Regions from separate parts of the Clostridium subterminale genome, predicted to be linked through region 1. Evidence: riboswitches for the same ligand, from Rfam matches in the RefSeq annotation. Region 1 holds a riboswitch; the other holds the start of a gene.
What was found. Region 1 has a riboswitch for cobalamin ahead of ABDZ93_RS02000 (cobyric acid synthase). Riboswitches for the same ligand answer to the same signal wherever they lie in the genome.

Region 1 (8,321 bases):
CTTCACCAAGAGCATCATAGACTTGAATTCCTGCTGAATGAAGACTCTTAGCCGCAAGCGTTGTCCATATTATTAGAGTGTTAGCTACTATAAAAATAATATTATTTATTATAGATAGTTTAAGTAATAAATAAGGAATCATGTATGTCATTGCACAAACTATAAATACCATAAATAAAGAAGTCCACTTCAATTTACTATTATTAGGGAAGTGTTTTCTTAGCCACTTTTCTAGAGCACCAATAAGCTTTCCAATATATATAATAGGATGTGGTAGCCAACTAGGATCACCTAAAATAAAGTCTAAGATAGCTGCTAAAAATACACAAAGTATATTTAAAGATATATGAAAATTAATCATAATAATATCTCCTATTACCTATTTAAGCCCATTATTTTATATATTTTATCCATGTCTATAGACGATCTTACAAGGTCAGCTAGTTTATCTAATTCCTTTTCTCTTAAGTGCTCATAAGGCATAGAAGCCTTCTCTTCAATCCCCTTATTTCTTCTTAATTCATTAATAATATGTTGTCTAAATTCAACCCCATCAAAAACGCCATGAATATAGGTTCCCATCACATTTCCTTTATCATTTACTACCCCATCTAAATGATTAGTCTCTTCATTATTACTCTTATTTATAGTAATAAGGTTTTTACCTTCATCCATAATTGTAGTTTTTCCCATGTGTATTTCATATCCATATATATTTAAAGGAGTGTTATTGTTTATTAAGTCCTTTGCTATGATACCATTAACTCTAGTAGTAACCTTTTTCTCTTCAAATACTGTTTTTATAGGTAAAAGATCTAATCCATCCATAAACTCTAGTAAAGTTTCAATCCCATAAGGATCTTCTAGTACTTTACCTAGCATTTGATATCCACCACATATACCTATAATTTTTCCATTACCCTCATATTCTCTAATCTTGTTATATAAACCTGATTTTTTTAGATATTCTAAGTCTCCTAGTGTATTTTTAGTTCCAGGAATTATAACTAAATCAGGAGTTTTAAATTCGTTTACAGTTTCCACATATCTTACAGAAACATCTGGTTCTATAGATAATGCATCAAAATCAGTAAAGTTTGATATATGTGGCAATCTTATAATAGCTATATCTATTTTATCTGTGATGTTCTTATTAAGGTCAACAGCTCCATCTTCATCTTCTAAATCTAATTTAAAATATGGAACAACCCCTAAGCAATCTCTATGAGTTAGCTCCTCTAAACTATCAACTCCTGGTTTAAGTAAAGATATATCTCCTCTAAACTTATTTATAATAGTTCCCTTAACTCTGTCCTTCTCAGCATCACTAAGGAGCATAATAGTACCTAATAAAGATGCAAATACGCCTCCCTTATCGATATCACCTACAAGTAAAACAGGCGCATCTATTAGTTCAGCCATACCCATATTAACAATATCATTATCTCTTAAATTTATTTCTGCAGGGCTTCCTGCACCTTCCATAACAATAATATCAAATTGATTTTCCAATTCTTCAAAAGCAGATTTTAAATCATCCTTGAATTTAACTTTTAAATTATGATATTCCTTTGCATTAGAGTAACCATAGACTTCTCCATTAAAAATTATTTGACAATTTTTATCTGTAGTTGGTTTTAGCAGAATAGGATTCATATATACCTGTGGTTCAAGACCAGCAGCGTAAGCTTGTAACACTTGGGCACGCCCCATTTCTTTTCCATCCAGTGTTATATATGAGTTAAGAGACATATTTTGTGACTTATACGGGCATACCGAATATCCGTCTTGTTTAAATATTCTACATAATGCAGTTACTAGTATGCTTTTCCCTACAGAAGAAGCTGTACCTTGAATCATTATTTTAGCCATTTACTATACCTTCTTTCTATCTAAATAAAATAAAAAAGCAAGGAAGAAAAGCTCCCTTGCCCAAATAAATAAAAAATTTCCATCTTAGTAAAATAAGAATATAAGTTTAAATATAAGTAAGATAAAACTTACAAAATTTTTTAATTTTCTTATACATATTAACTTAGCCACTAAAATAGCTCATTTCCCTCCGAAAGCTTACATTTAGGCAGGTCTCCTGGCTTATGAATCATTCTAACCTCACCTTCCCCTATGAAGAGTGGTATTTTGAGGGTCGTCATCATTTACAGTAGCGGGGGCTGCTATGGATTTTAACCATATTCCCTTTTCACTTTTAAAAAGCACCTAAAATACTATTTGATTTTCAATCATAATTATAAGAGGTTTAAACAAATAAGTCAATATAATCTAAATATTACTTATGTATTCATCCTTATATTTTTAAATAATATAAATACCTAGCAGATAAAATGCCAGGTATTTACTTATTGCAAGTAATTTACTTATATAGTGGAATTTTATCACAAAGAGCTTTAACTCTTTCCTTAGCTGGTGATAAATCATTATCTCTATTATCAATTGCCCAATTCATTATATCAGCAATTTCAATCATTTCATCTTTTCCAAAACCTCTAGTAGTAGTAGCTGGAGTACCTATTCTAATACCACTAGTTACAAATGGGCTTTGTGTTTCAAAAGGTATTGTATTTTTATTTACAGTAATTCCAACCTCATCTAATAGATGTTCTGCTGCTTTTCCTGTAATATCTTTATTTCTTAAATCCAATAGAATTAAATGATTATCAGTACCATCAGATACTAAATTAAATCCTCTCTCTTTTAATGCATTTGCAAGGGTTTTAGCATTTTCTAAAACTTTTTGCTGATATTCTTTGAAAGATGGATCTAGAGCCTCTTTAAAGCAAATAGCTTTAGCCGCAATAGTATGCATTAATGGACCACCTTGTATTCCTGGGAATATAGTTTTATCTACTAGTTTTGCATACTTTTCTTTACAAAGTATTGCTCCCCCTCTTGGTCCTCTTAAAGTTTTATGAGTTGTTGTTGTAATAAAATCTGCATATGGTGCTGGACTAGGATGAACCCCTGCTGCAATAAGTCCAGCAATATGAGCCATATCTACCATCATATATGCACCTATTTCATCACAAATTGCTCTTATTTTATCAAATTCTATTATTCTTGGATAAGCACTAGCTCCTGCAACTATCATTTTAGGTTTTTCTTCCAAAGCAACAGTTCTTAATGCCTCATAATCAATAAATCCATCTTCACCTACTCCATAAGATATAAATTTATATAACTTTCCAGAAAAATTAACTGAACTTCCATGAGTTAAGTGTCCACCATCAGATAAATTCATTCCTAATACTTTATCTCCTGGTTCTAATACGCTCATATAAACTGCCATATTAGCTTGAGAGCCTGAATGAGGTTGAACGTTGGCATGATCTGCGCCAAATAGTTTACACATTCTATCTCTAGCAATGTTTTCAGCAATGTCTACACATTCGCAACCACCATAATATCTTTTTCCCGGATAGCCTTCTGCATATTTGTTTGTAAGAGTTGACCCCATGGCTTCTCTTACAGCCTCACTTGTAAAGTTTTCTGAAGCGATAAGTTCAATTTTACTTTCCTGCCTAGCAGTTTCAAGGCAAATTGCTTCATAAATTTCTGAATCAATGTTTTTTACATGTTCTAAGTTCATACATACTCCTCCTGCAGTTAAAATTAGTTATTTTTGGTGGAACCATGTAAAAGCTTCTCTAACCATTTTTTTCTTTTATGTTAGGTGAAGCCTTAGTACTTAGTTTTGCAGTACATATAGTAACAATATAACCACCAGATCCTTTACATATCATTATAACATTACTTTTCATGTTATACCTACTCCATTTTTAATTATTTACAAATTATTTTTGTTAAGTATAAATATAGAATCCTATTTACAAAAAAGATCCCTTGAATAATTACTATATGTCTATCTTTTAAAATATTATTTAACCTAATTCAATAATTCTTTTTATCTATATAATTGAATAAATTATCTATGTTGTTATATAATTTATTTAGTAAATAACTATATGGAGGAATGATATGGAAATTCATATATTTCTAAAAGGGAAAAAAGAAGCTGAAATTTTTAAGGGAGATAGAATTGATGTCCTTGATTTTGAAATGGGTGGAGTTAAATATAAACAAGTGAGATACTTTAGAAATGGATTTAGTAAAAGTGAATTAATTGAATCTAGTATAATTGATAAAATAATTAAAAAGTAGAGGAAGCTTTAAAATGCTCCTCTTCTTTTTTAATATATAACATTATTTAGTTTAATACTATTTCTTTAATTATGGTGCCGTCTAATGTTTTTATATAGAACGTATCTCCCGCTACAACTCCATAGCTATGAGGATTATTTTCCTTTGGATAAGATATAGAACCTGGATTAATTATTGAAATACCCTCTTTTATGCTAAGCCCTAGTATATGTGTATGCCCATGTAACATTATATCTTCTGTAGATATATTCGGCATATTATTCTCATTATATATATGTCCATGAGTTAGAAAAAATCTTTTGTTGTTATATAAAACTACAGAATAATCCCCCATACATGGAAAATCTAATAACATTTGATCAACTTCCGAATCACAGTTTCCACGCACTGCAATTATTTTATGACTATATTCATTTAATATCTCTGCTACATCTTTAGGATTATACTCTTCAGGTAATGGATTTCTTGGCCCATGATAAAGTATATCTCCAAGAATTAATAAATAATCCCCCTCTTCTCTATTAAATATTTCTATAGCTTTTTTTGTATATTTTAAAGAGCCGTGAATATCAGAAACAATTACTAACCTCATTCTATTTCCTCCTATAATATATTTTATACTTATTATTTACCTTACTTCTATAACATTGTCAAATGCATAACAACATGTGATTGACGGTGTTTTACCAAAGTTCTATAATTTATTGTATAAGGTATATACAGATTAAGGAGGGATTTTATTTTGATTGTTAAAGTTTGTGTGGGAAGTGCTTGTTATGTAAGAGGTTCTCACAATGTTATAAACCGAATTAAGAGTTTAATAGAATTAAACAATTTAACAGATAAAATAGAATTAAAAGCTTCATTTTGTCTTGGTCATTGTACTGATTCAGTATGTGTTACGGTAGATGATAAAATTTATACTGTAAATGAAGATGAAGTAGATAAATTCTTTGAAGAATATATAATTAAGAGGGTGAATTTATGCAAGTAATGAATTTTTCATCAGCTAACTGTAAAAATTGCTACAAATGTGTACGTACTTGTACAGTTAAAGCTATAGAAGTATTAAATGATCAAGCTAAAATTCAAGAAGATAGATGTATTTCCTGCGGTCACTGTTTAGTAGTATGCCCTCAAAATGCTCGTCATGTACTTTCAGATATTGATGATGTAAAGGCAGCATTAAATAGCAATAAAACAGTTGTAGCTCAATTAGCACCTGCTTTTAGAGGAGTATTCTCTCATCCTCATAAATTGATAACTGCTCTAAGAAAATTAGGTTTTTCTTACATTGAAGAGGTTTCTATAGGTGCAGAACTAGTAACTCAAGAATATGAATCTAGGATTGATTGTAGTTCAAATAGCGAATTCATCACAAGTTGCTGTCCTTCCATAGTAATGTTAATCGAAAAATATTATCCTGAATTAATACCATTAGTTTTACCAGTATCCTCTCCTATGGTTGCCCACGGAAAAAGCATAAAACAAAGATATGAGGAATCTTATACTGTTTTTATAGGTCCATGTGTATCTAAAAAATACGAAGCTTTATCTGAATCTAATTTAGGATTTGTTGATTCTGTACTAACCTTTGATGAAATCAATGATTTTATAAAAGATAGTGATATAGACTATTTTCAACTAGAAGATGGAGATGTGGATTTTAGTGGTACAACTAGAGGTGATCGCTATCCTGTAGTTGGCGGAATATTAAATGCTATAAGGCCTACTATTGATAAAAAAGATTTAAATGTAATTAGAGTTCACGGTCTCGAAAATTGTAAAGTTATTTTAGAGGAACTTAAAAATAATACTTTAAAAAATGTGTGTATAGAATTAAGTGCATGTAATGAAAGTTGTCTTGGTGGTCCAGGCACACTATCTAATAATGAATCTGTATACACCAGACTTCAAAGAATTCAAGATTACTTAAAAACCCAAAATAATAAATCAAAAGTTATTAATATAAATAAATCTAATCTTACAAGAAATTATGAAAATAAAAAGATACACATGCTATCCCCTGAAGAAGATGAAATTAAAGTTCTTCTTAAACAAATGGGAAAATACACTAAAGAAGATGAATTAAACTGTGGTGCTTGTGGATATAACACCTGCGTTGAAAAAGCTATTGCCGTTTATAACGGAATGTCTCAAGTTGAAATGTGTGTACCTTATATGAGGTCATTAGCTGAAAATATGAATAGTGAAATATTTAAAAATTCACCTAATGCTCTAATTATAATTGATGATAACTTATTAATTAAAGACATTAATCCTTCTGGAAGAAAAATGTTTCTAAATTGTGAAAATGAAAGTGTAATAGGATTTCCTATAACTGAAATAATACATGACTTAGATTTTAAAAAAGTAGCTGAAACAAAAAAGAACATTTTAGGTAAAAAGGTATTCTATAGTCAATTAGATTTTCATGGATATAAAAGTATAATCTATATTAAAAATCACTCATCTTTATTGGTAACATTTACAGATATAACAGAAGAGGAAAGCAGAAAGTTAGAGTTAATTGAACTAAAGCATAAATCTATTGATGTTACCCAATCAATTATAAATAAGCAAATGATGGTTGCACAAGAAATAGCTAGCTTACTTGGTGAAACTACTGCAGAAACTAAAGTTGCTATCTTAGAATTAAAAAAAGTATTAGAAAAGGAAGACTAATATGAGAAAATATTACTTAGATGTAGCCAATATGAGTATGAATAAGCACGGGGAAGAACTTTGTGGTGACAATGTTGAAATTGCTAAAACAGAAGATGGGATTATAGTAGTAATGTCAGATGGTCTTGGCAGTGGTGTTAAAGCTAATATATTAGGAACTTTAACATCAAAAATTGCAGTTACTATGTTAAAAGAAGGAGCTACCATAGATGAAACTATAGATACTATAATTAATACATTACCTGAGTGTCAAGTTAGAAAATTAGCCTACTCCACTTTTACAATCGTGAAAATTAAAAATAGTGGCGAGGTGTATATGGTAGAATATGATAACCCTCCTGTTTTTCTTTTTAGAAATAATCGAAGTTGTGACATTAAAAAGAATAGACGTATAGTAAATGGTAAGGTTATTTTTGAAAGCAGATTTTACATGAATGAATCCGACGCCCTAGTTATTATAAGCGATGGAGTTGTACATGCTGGTGTAGGTGGGCTCTTAAATTTAGGTTGGGAATGGCCTCATATAAACAGATATCTCACTAATGTACTCCATAAAGAAGTGATTGCTCAAAATATATGTAGACAATTGTTAGAAGTATGTAAAGACTTATATGATAATAAACCTGGCGATGATACCACTGTAGTAACTATTAAGATAAGAAAGGAACAACATATATCTATCTTTACTGGACCACCTAAAATTAAAGACGACGATAGCGTTCTTATAAATCTTGTGAAAAATACCACTGGTAAAAAAATTGTATGTGGTGGCACTACAGCTAATATAATATCTAATGCACTGCACACTCCAATAGAAATAGACTTAAAGCATTATACTTCAGAGGTCCCACCCATGGGATATATGAAAGGTATAGACTTGGTTACAGAGGGTATACTAACTTTGAATAAAGTAAAAGATTTATTAAAAAATTATCTAACTGCTATTAAAAAGAACACTATACCCTGCACTATAAATGGCTCTGATGGAGCTTCTAGAATTACTAATATGCTAATTAATGAAGGTACCTCCATAGATATATATGTAGGGCAAGCAGTTAATCCAGCTCATCAAAATCCATCTTTTCCAGATGAATTTAATTTAAAAATCAAAATTGTTAAAGATATATCAAGATTATTAACTGCATTAGGTAAAAAAGTATGTATAACTTATCTGTAAGTTTAAAAAGATATTAGAATTTTTCTAATATCTTTTTAAATTATTTTTATTATAACTGTAATATGTCACATATAATATTACTCCAATGACTATACAAAGAATTCCAATGGCACCAGCACATAATGCAAAAAATTCTTCAGGAAGTATATTTATAATAGGATCTGTAATAGGATCAAAAATCCATTTATCATTATTAAAAAATATTTTATGGAATATTGTAAAGAAAAATTTAAAATTAGTGCTTATAACAATTGACGTTATAAGCGGAGTTATTATTGATATA
Region 2 (8,321 bases), on a different contig from region 1:
TTGTATCATCATAGATAATTTTTTTTATTTTATCAAAACATTTATCAGGACTTGTTTCAAGAACTTTTCCAATACCATTATTTAATATAAAATTAGTATTATTAATTTCTTGCTGAAGAAAAGGCTTAAATGCAATTAAAGGTGTTTCTGAGAAAATACTTTCAAATAGAGTTATTCCACCAGGTTTAGAAAGTATCAAATCTGCTTGCTGCATATATTTATAAACTTCATCAGTATATCCAAGTACATTAATATTTTCATATTTGCCATGAAGCATATTATAGATTTCGGTATTATTTCCTGTAATAACTGTAGTTTTAACATTTTCTAAGGAATTAAGCTGGTCATAAAATTCCAGAGACTTAGGTAATAATCCTAATCCACCGCCCATAATAAGGATCTGCTTTTCATTAGAAGAATTATTAGTTATAGTTTTTTTAAATTCTTCTTTTACAGGTATTCCATTAATAAATATTTTATTTTCAGGAACACCTTTTAAAATTAGATCCTTTTTTAAAGAATTACTTCCAACTAAATAGAAATTAGTATTATCATTAATCCACTCTGAATGGCTACTAATATCAGTTATACAAGTTATAAGAGGTAAAGAAGGATTATACTTCATCTTATATCTTGAAATTAATTGAGAGCAGAATGGCAGAGTAGAAATAATAATATTAGGTTCTGTATCTTTAATAAGTTCACCAAGTTTTGGAAGAAAATAACTTAAAAATGCAGGTCTTATGTTATGCTTTCTATTTTCTGTAATTTTATAAACTTGATTATAAAAAATACTTCCCTTGTTTACAATAACATTAAAAGCTTTATAAATTGTATTAGAGTAAGTTGGTAATGCATAATCAAAAACATCCTTTATAACTACAGATACATTAGGATATTTAGATTTAATTTCTTCACATAAAGATTTAGATACTGAATAATGACCCATACCAAATTTTCCGGTAAGAATTAATATTTTCATATTTTTAACCTCCCATTAATCATACATAATTTTTACTATAGTTTTATATTACCCGGTAAATCTTAAGAAATACCTTTAATAAATATTAAGATTTATTAAAGATTTAGGGAAAATTATTAAATTTAACATAAATTTATAATAAATTACTATATAAAATAGAGAAAGAAAGATATTAGTTATAAAAATAAAAAGGATTGTCTCAAAAGAATTAACTTTGAGACAACCCTTTTTAAAATACTATTTAGGGTTATCTAATTTTTTATTGTACATAAACATGTAAAGTGAAGCCGAAAATATAACTATGTATCCTAAAACACTTATGATATCAGGGGATTGGTTAAATATTACCATACTTATGATAGCTGAAAATATTATATTAGAGTAATCGAAAATTGATATTTCTTTTGCAGGTGCATACTTATAGGCAAGAGTAATTCCAAACTGTCCTATAGTTGCAAAGATACCAGCTAGTATTAAGTAGGTAAATTGAAGCCAAGTCATAGGCGTATAAGAAAATATCATAAATGGTAAAATAGTCACTACGGAAAAACAAGAAAAGTAGAATACTACAGTATAATGTTTTTCACGATTTCCAATGGCACGAACACAGGTATAGGCAGCTCCAGCAAATATGGCAGATGAAAGTCCTATAACATAAGGAATTATATCCACACTAAAAGCTGGTTTAATAATAAGTAGTGATCCAAGAAATCCGACAGTGATAATAGCAATATGCCTTAGTTGCAAATTTTCTTTTAAAAAGATAGCACAGAAAAGTATTACAAAGAAGGGACTTAGCTTATTAAGCATATTAGCATCGGAAAGAATCAAATGGTCAATGGCATAAAAGTTTAATATTACTCCTAATGTACCTAAAGTAGATCTCATAATAAGAAGCTTTTGGCTTTCTTTTTTACCGAAGAATCTTTCTTTGTGATATATAATCATTCCAAGGGCTATGACAAAAGAAACTATGTTTCTAAAAAAAGCTTTCTGCATAGAAGGTAAATCTCCAGATAGCTTTACAAATGCGGACATCATTGCAAAGCCGAAGGCAGATAAAATAATTAATATTATTCCTTTAATTCTATTACTCATAGTACGTCTCCAATCTTAAGTTAATTTTTATAAACTATTTTAAAATACAGTTTATGTATTATAGTAAAGTTATAAATACAATTCAAATGATATTACTTATCAATTATAATTATCCACTATTTCATAAATTTTTCAAGGGAATAGGGATATTTACGAATGTTATGTAAATTTGATTTATATTTTAATTAATAGTTTTATATAATATAAGTGGAATCTATAAAGATTGTTGAATAAGTTATCCTAGTAGTATATAATTTAAAGTAGATGAATAATAGTTTAAGGTACTTTAAGTTTAATAGGGAAAGTGGTTAAAATCCACTGCAGCCCCCGCTACTGTGTACGGATACAAGTCATAATACCACTGGTGATTCACTGGGAAGGGAATGATGAGGATAAGCCGTGAGTCAGGAGACCTGCCTAAAACTTTGTTAGTTGAGACCTTCGGAGGGAAGAGTATATCAAACTATTTTTTAGTTTAATAAATTTAGTTATGTGTATTAACACCCTTATCTTAGAGGATAAGGGTGTTTTTAGTTATAATAAAACTATTTAAAGAATAAATTTTAAAGAATAAATTTAGATGGAGTGATAAGAGTGGAAGAGTTAAAAAAAATATTAAGTAGTATTGAACATGCAGATAAGGAAGTTATGAATAATTCTAAGAATTATATAGATCATTTAAGTAAGCCCATAGGAAGTTTAGGAGCCTTAGAAGATATTGTTGTTAAACTTAGTGGGATTAAAGGTGAGCATATAAAAGAGATAAATAAGAAAAATATAGTTATAATGTGTGCTGATAATGGAATTCAAGAATCAGGGGTTTCATCATGCCCAAGGGAGGTAACGGCTACAGTTACAGAAAACTTTGTGAAGGGTACTACTGGAGTGTGTATATTAAGCAAATACTATAATAGTGATACTACAGTGATAGATATAGGTGTAGATAAGGACTTTACTGATTCTAGAATAATTAACAGAAAGATTAGATATGGTACAAGTAATATGATTAAAGGTCCTGCAATGACTAGGGAAGAAGCTATCAAAGCTATAAAGGTAGGAATTGATGTTGTTAAGGAACTAAAAAATCAAGGATATGATTTAATAGGAACTGGTGAAATGGGGGTAGGTAATACAGCTACTTCTGCAGCTATAATAAGTGTATTCTCAGGAATCGATAGTGATTTAATAGTAGGTAAAGGCTCAGGTCTAACAGATGATGGATTGTCTCATAAAAAGGCTGTGGTAAAAAAATCTATTGAAATAAATAAGCCTAACAAAAATGATGTAATAGATGTGCTTAGTAAGGTAGGTGGATTTGATATAGCTGGACTTTGTGGAGTATTTTTAGGAGGAGCTATATATAAAGTACCAGTGGTAATTGATGGGCTTATATCATCAGCAGCAGCTATTTGTGCAAAGGAATTAAATTCAAAGGCTTCTGATTATATGTTTGCATCTCACCTTTCAGCAGAACCAGGAGCACAATATGCAATGGAAACTTTAGGACTTGAGCCTATGTTTAGCTTGGGAATGAGATTAGGTGAAGGTAGTGGATGTCCAATAGCCTTTGGAATAATAGAGAGTGCTGTTTTTACTATGAATAATATGGATTCCTTTAATGAAGCTGGTATAGATAAAAAAGATTATATAGATATAAGAAATCAATAGAATGTGCACAGGTTGTATATAGATTATTGGGTATACATCTTTTTATAAAGGAGTGTAGTAATTGAAAATATATATAGTTAGACATGGGGAGACAGAAGAAAATATAAAGAAGACTTACTATGGAGAAATAGACTGTGAGCTCACAGCAAAGGGAATTAAACAAGCTGAATTAGTAGGAAGAAAACTGAAGCATATAAACTTTGATAAGGTGTTTTGCAGTGAAAAGAAGAGGGCGAAGGATACACTTAAAAGAATATATGAAGGAGAAGAGTTTATAGTAGATTCTAGATTGAATGAAAGAAACTTTGGAATATTTGAAGGTAAAAGCTATAAACAGCTACAAGATTTATTCAAGCTGGAATATGATGATTGGACAAAAGATTGGAAGCAGTATTCCATAGAGAATGGAGAAAGTTTTGAGGAAGTTTATCACAGGGTAAAGAACTTTATGGAAGAACTAAAAAGAGAATCCGTTGACAATATACTTATTTGTACCCATGGAGGAATTATAAGAACTATATATACTTATATATTGGAAGGTTGTTTAGATAATTATTGGAGATTTAATTCTAAAAATGCAGATTTGTCCATAATTAAACTAGAATACGGGTACTTTTATATTGATAGTATAATTCCAGTAGAATTTTAATATAAATTAATTTGTTTATAAGTATAAAGAAAAGGAGAAAGATAATGAGTAAATTAACTTTAGTTACTGGTGGATGTAGAAGTGGAAAAAGCAAATATGGAGAAAATCTACTCAAACATACTGATGATGTATTATATATAGCAACAGCTATAGTAACAGACGATGAAATGAAACACAGAATAGAAAAGCATAAGGAAAGCAGAAATAAAAAATGGGAAACCTTAGAAAGTTATAAAGATTTACATAAAAAAATAGAGAGATTCAATGAAAAATATATTTTTTTAGATTGTGTTACTATAATGACTACAAATTTAATGTTTGAAATCACTACAAATTACGATGACATAAGCGATGAGGAAATAGATAAAATATGTGATAGCATAAAAAATGAATTTACATTATTCTTAGAAAAATGTAGAGAATTAGATAAAGAAGTTGTGTTAATTACTAATGAAGTTGGATGGGGATTAGTGCCTGAAAATAAATTATCTAGAATTTTCAGAGATATTCAAGGGTTTATAAATCAACATGTAGCGAACATTTGTGATGAAGTATATTTAGTTTGCTGTGGACAAGGATTAAAAATAAAGGGATAGACGAGGAGTATTATTATGATTAAAGGTTTGATAATTTTAGCTATAGTAACTATTATGGTATTAGGAGCCATAGGAAAAGAAAAGATTTTCTTTAATAATTTTCTTTTACTATTTCAATTTATAACTAGAATACCAGTGAATATATCTTTAGCTTGTGAAAAAGAAAACTTTAAAAAAGCTACTTTATATTTTCCGGTAGTAGGAGCTATTCTTGGGGCTATTGAATATTTAGTTTTTTATATTACGTCTCTATGGTTACCGTTACCTGTGGTTGCTATAATTACGGTTATAATTGGAATAATTATTACAGGTGGACTTCATATGGATGGATTAGGAGATACCTGTGATGGATTTTTTTCTTTTAGAAGTAGAGAGAGAATAATTGAGATAATGAAGGATAGTAGAGTAGGTTCTTTTGGAGTATTAGCTATGATTATAGATATATTAGTTAAGGCTTTGGGAATATACTATATAGGAACAAAATCCATAGGCTATATGATAATAGTAGTACCTATGATAAGTAGACTATTTACTGTATTTATAGCTTTAATAGGAAAGACAGCTAAAAAGGAAGGTACTGGGAACTTATATATTGGAAATACTAATGGGGTATATTTTGCAGGAGCATTAGCACTTACTTTACTTATTGGAAGGTTATTCTTTACTGTTAAATATATATTTATACTTTTACTTGGTGGACTTATAGTTACTATAATATTTAATTCGTTTTGTAATAGCAAAATAGGAGGTCATTCTGGAGACACCCTAGGTGCTAATAATGAAATAGTAGAACTTACATTATTTATACTAATTAGTAGTGTGATTTTTTAAGAAAATAATGGTTATCTATATATTTTTAAATCTGGTATTGATATAATTATAATATTGTTTAGAAAATTGTATATAATTAATATTGTAGTTTGCATCTTAAATTTCAAATTTGAGATGCAAACTTAATTTAAATATTATATTACTTAAAGGTTAGCTCCATAGAGAGTTTTATATTTTTAAAAATTAAAATGTTATATTAGAGTTAAATATAATATAAAAATAAATATTAATTATGATTATAATTAATAATAAGCATATAATTATTGTTATTTGGAGGCAGAATTTATGAGTATAAAAATAATAACAGATAGTACTAGTTATATACCAAAGGAGCTCATAGAAAAATATGATATTACTGTAGTTTCTTTAGGTGTTGTTATAAATAATATAGCTAATAAAGAAATAGAAATTGAAAATGATAAGTTTTATGAAACCTTGGAGAAGTTAGATAGTATACCTACATCATCCCAACCAAGTATAGATGATTTGTTTAATAGCTTTGACCAGGTTATAGGTGAAGGACATGAAGCATTAGGAATTTTTATATCTTCAGAAATGAGTGGTACATATGCTACTTGTAATCAACTAATAAAGACAATGATAATGGACAAATATCCTAAGGCTAGGATGGAAGTTATAGATTCAGCATCTAACTGTATGCAAATGGGATATGCAGTTTTAGAAGCAGCAAAACTGGCTGAGGAAGGTAAATCTATGGAGGAAGTTATAGCTGGAGTAGAGGTTATAAAGAGTAGGAGTAGATTTTTATTTGTACCAGATACTTTAGAATATTTAAAAAAGGGTGGTCGTATAGGAGGAGCAGCCGCTTTATTTGGAGCACTTCTTCAAATTAGACCTATACTTACTGTAGAAGGTGGAAAGACTTCAGTTTTTGATAAAGTTAGAACAAAACAGAAGGCAGTACTTAAAATTATAGAAAAATTGCAACAGGATATAAAAAATAGAGGACTTGGACAGGTAATAGTTCATCATATAAACTGTGAAGAAGAAGGAAGGGCTCTAGCTAATAAAATTAAAGAAATACTATGTATAGATGTAGATATACAATGCATTGGGCCTGTGATAGGATGTCATGTAGGACCAAAAACTGTAGGAGTTGTTTATTACACTGAAAAATAAGATTAATATTTAAACATTAATAAAATTTATTTTATAAGGAGATGTTAAAATGGATATTAAATCAAGAATTGAAAGTTTAAGAAGTTTAATGAAAGAAAGAAGTATAGATGCTTTTATTATTCCAAGTTCAGATAACCATGGAAGTGAATATGTAAGTGACTATTTTAGGGTAAGACAATGGATTTCAGGGTTCACTGGATCGGCTGGAACTGTTGTTATAACTGAAAAAGAAGCTCATTTATGGGTGGATGGAAGATATTTTCTTCAAGGTGAGCAACAAATACAAGGTACAGAATACATACTGGAACGTATGGGAGAACCAGGTGTAAAAACGTATACACAGTGGATTTGTGATAATGTGCAATCTGGTGGCACTGTAAGCTTTAATGGAAAGGTATTTACAGTTTCTCAGCTTCATGATCTAGAGGGAACTTTTAAAGAAAAAGGAATTAAAACAAAACCAGAGGATGATGTTTTCAATATTCTTTGGAAGGATAGGCCAGAGATGCCTAATAAAAAAGTATTTATTCATGAGGACTCTTATGCAGGAAAAACCGTAGAAGAAAAGTTAACTTTAGTAAAAGAAGAAATGAATAAAATTCATGCTAATAATTTATTATTAGCATCTTTAGATGATATAGCGTGGCTTTTAAATTTAAGAGGTGGAGATGTGGAATGTAATCCAGTATTCTTAAGTTATTTCTTAATCAGTGATGGCCAGTGCAGTCTATATGTAGAAAAGGAAAAATTAAATGAAAAAATAGTAAATCTATTAAGTAGTAAATCCATAGCTGTAAAAGATTATAATGATATTGCATCAGATCTTAAGTTAGTTAAAGGAAATATTACTTTTGATCCAAGTAAAACTAATGTATGGCTTAAGGAATCTATAAGTAAAGAAGTTAACATAATAGAAAAAAGAAATATAACTACAGATTTAAAAGCTAGAAAAAATTCTGTAGAACTTAAGAATATAGAAAATGCCCATATGAAAGATGGAATAGCTATGGTGAAATTCATAAAATGGGTAAAAGAAAATGTAAATAATGAAGAGATAACAGAAATATCAGCAGCTGAAAAATTAAAGAAATTTAGAGCAGAAGGGAAGGACTTTATAGATATAAGCTTTGAGACTATTGCAGGATATGGTCCTCATGGGGCTATAATTCACTATAAAGCATCTGAAGAGACTAGTTCAAAACTACAATCAAAAGGATTGTTTCTAGTAGATTCTGGAGCTCAATATTTAGATGGAACTACTGATATTACAAGAACTATAGCCCTTGGCGAACTTACACAAGAAGAAAAAGAAGATTATACTTTAGTTTTAAAAGGTCATCTAAATCTTTCTACAGCA

Region 2: linked by a shared signal. The riboswitch ahead of cobT (nicotinate-nucleotide--dimethylbenzimidazole phosphoribosyltransferase) and the one ahead of ABDZ93_RS02000 (cobyric acid synthase) in region 1 are both predicted to bind cobalamin.

What each region holds. Positions count from the first base shown of each region.
Region 1 covers NZ_BAAACI010000001.1:370,867-379,187, forward strand. The annotation lists gene cbiB (adenosylcobinamide-phosphate synthase CbiB) at 1-334, opposite strand, end outside; gene ABDZ93_RS02000 (cobyric acid synthase) at 376-1,872, opposite strand; cobalamin riboswitch at 2,063-2,236, opposite strand; gene glyA (serine hydroxymethyltransferase) at 2,372-3,604, opposite strand; gene ABDZ93_RS02010 (hypothetical protein) at 3,994-4,176, shown strand; gene yfcE (phosphodiesterase) at 4,223-4,768, opposite strand; gene ABDZ93_RS02020 (NAD(P)H-dependent oxidoreductase subunit E) at 4,919-5,170, shown strand; gene ABDZ93_RS02025 ([Fe-Fe] hydrogenase large subunit C-terminal domain-containing protein) at 5,161-6,861, shown strand; gene ABDZ93_RS02030 (SpoIIE family protein phosphatase) at 6,863-8,038, shown strand; gene ABDZ93_RS02035 (TIGR01906 family membrane protein) at 8,063-8,321, opposite strand, start outside.
Region 2 covers NZ_BAAACI010000007.1:231,439-239,759, reverse strand. The annotation lists gene ABDZ93_RS14795 (MGDG synthase family glycosyltransferase) at 1-982, opposite strand, end outside; gene ABDZ93_RS14790 (DMT family transporter) at 1,220-2,080, opposite strand; cobalamin riboswitch at 2,343-2,515, shown strand; gene cobT (nicotinate-nucleotide--dimethylbenzimidazole phosphoribosyltransferase) at 2,675-3,748, shown strand; gene cobC (alpha-ribazole phosphatase) at 3,810-4,397, shown strand; gene cobU (bifunctional adenosylcobinamide kinase/adenosylcobinamide-phosphate guanylyltransferase) at 4,442-4,993, shown strand; gene cobS (adenosylcobinamide-GDP ribazoletransferase) at 5,009-5,824, shown strand; gene ABDZ93_RS14765 (DegV family protein) at 6,110-6,964, shown strand; gene ABDZ93_RS14760 (aminopeptidase P family protein) at 7,014-8,321, shown strand, end outside.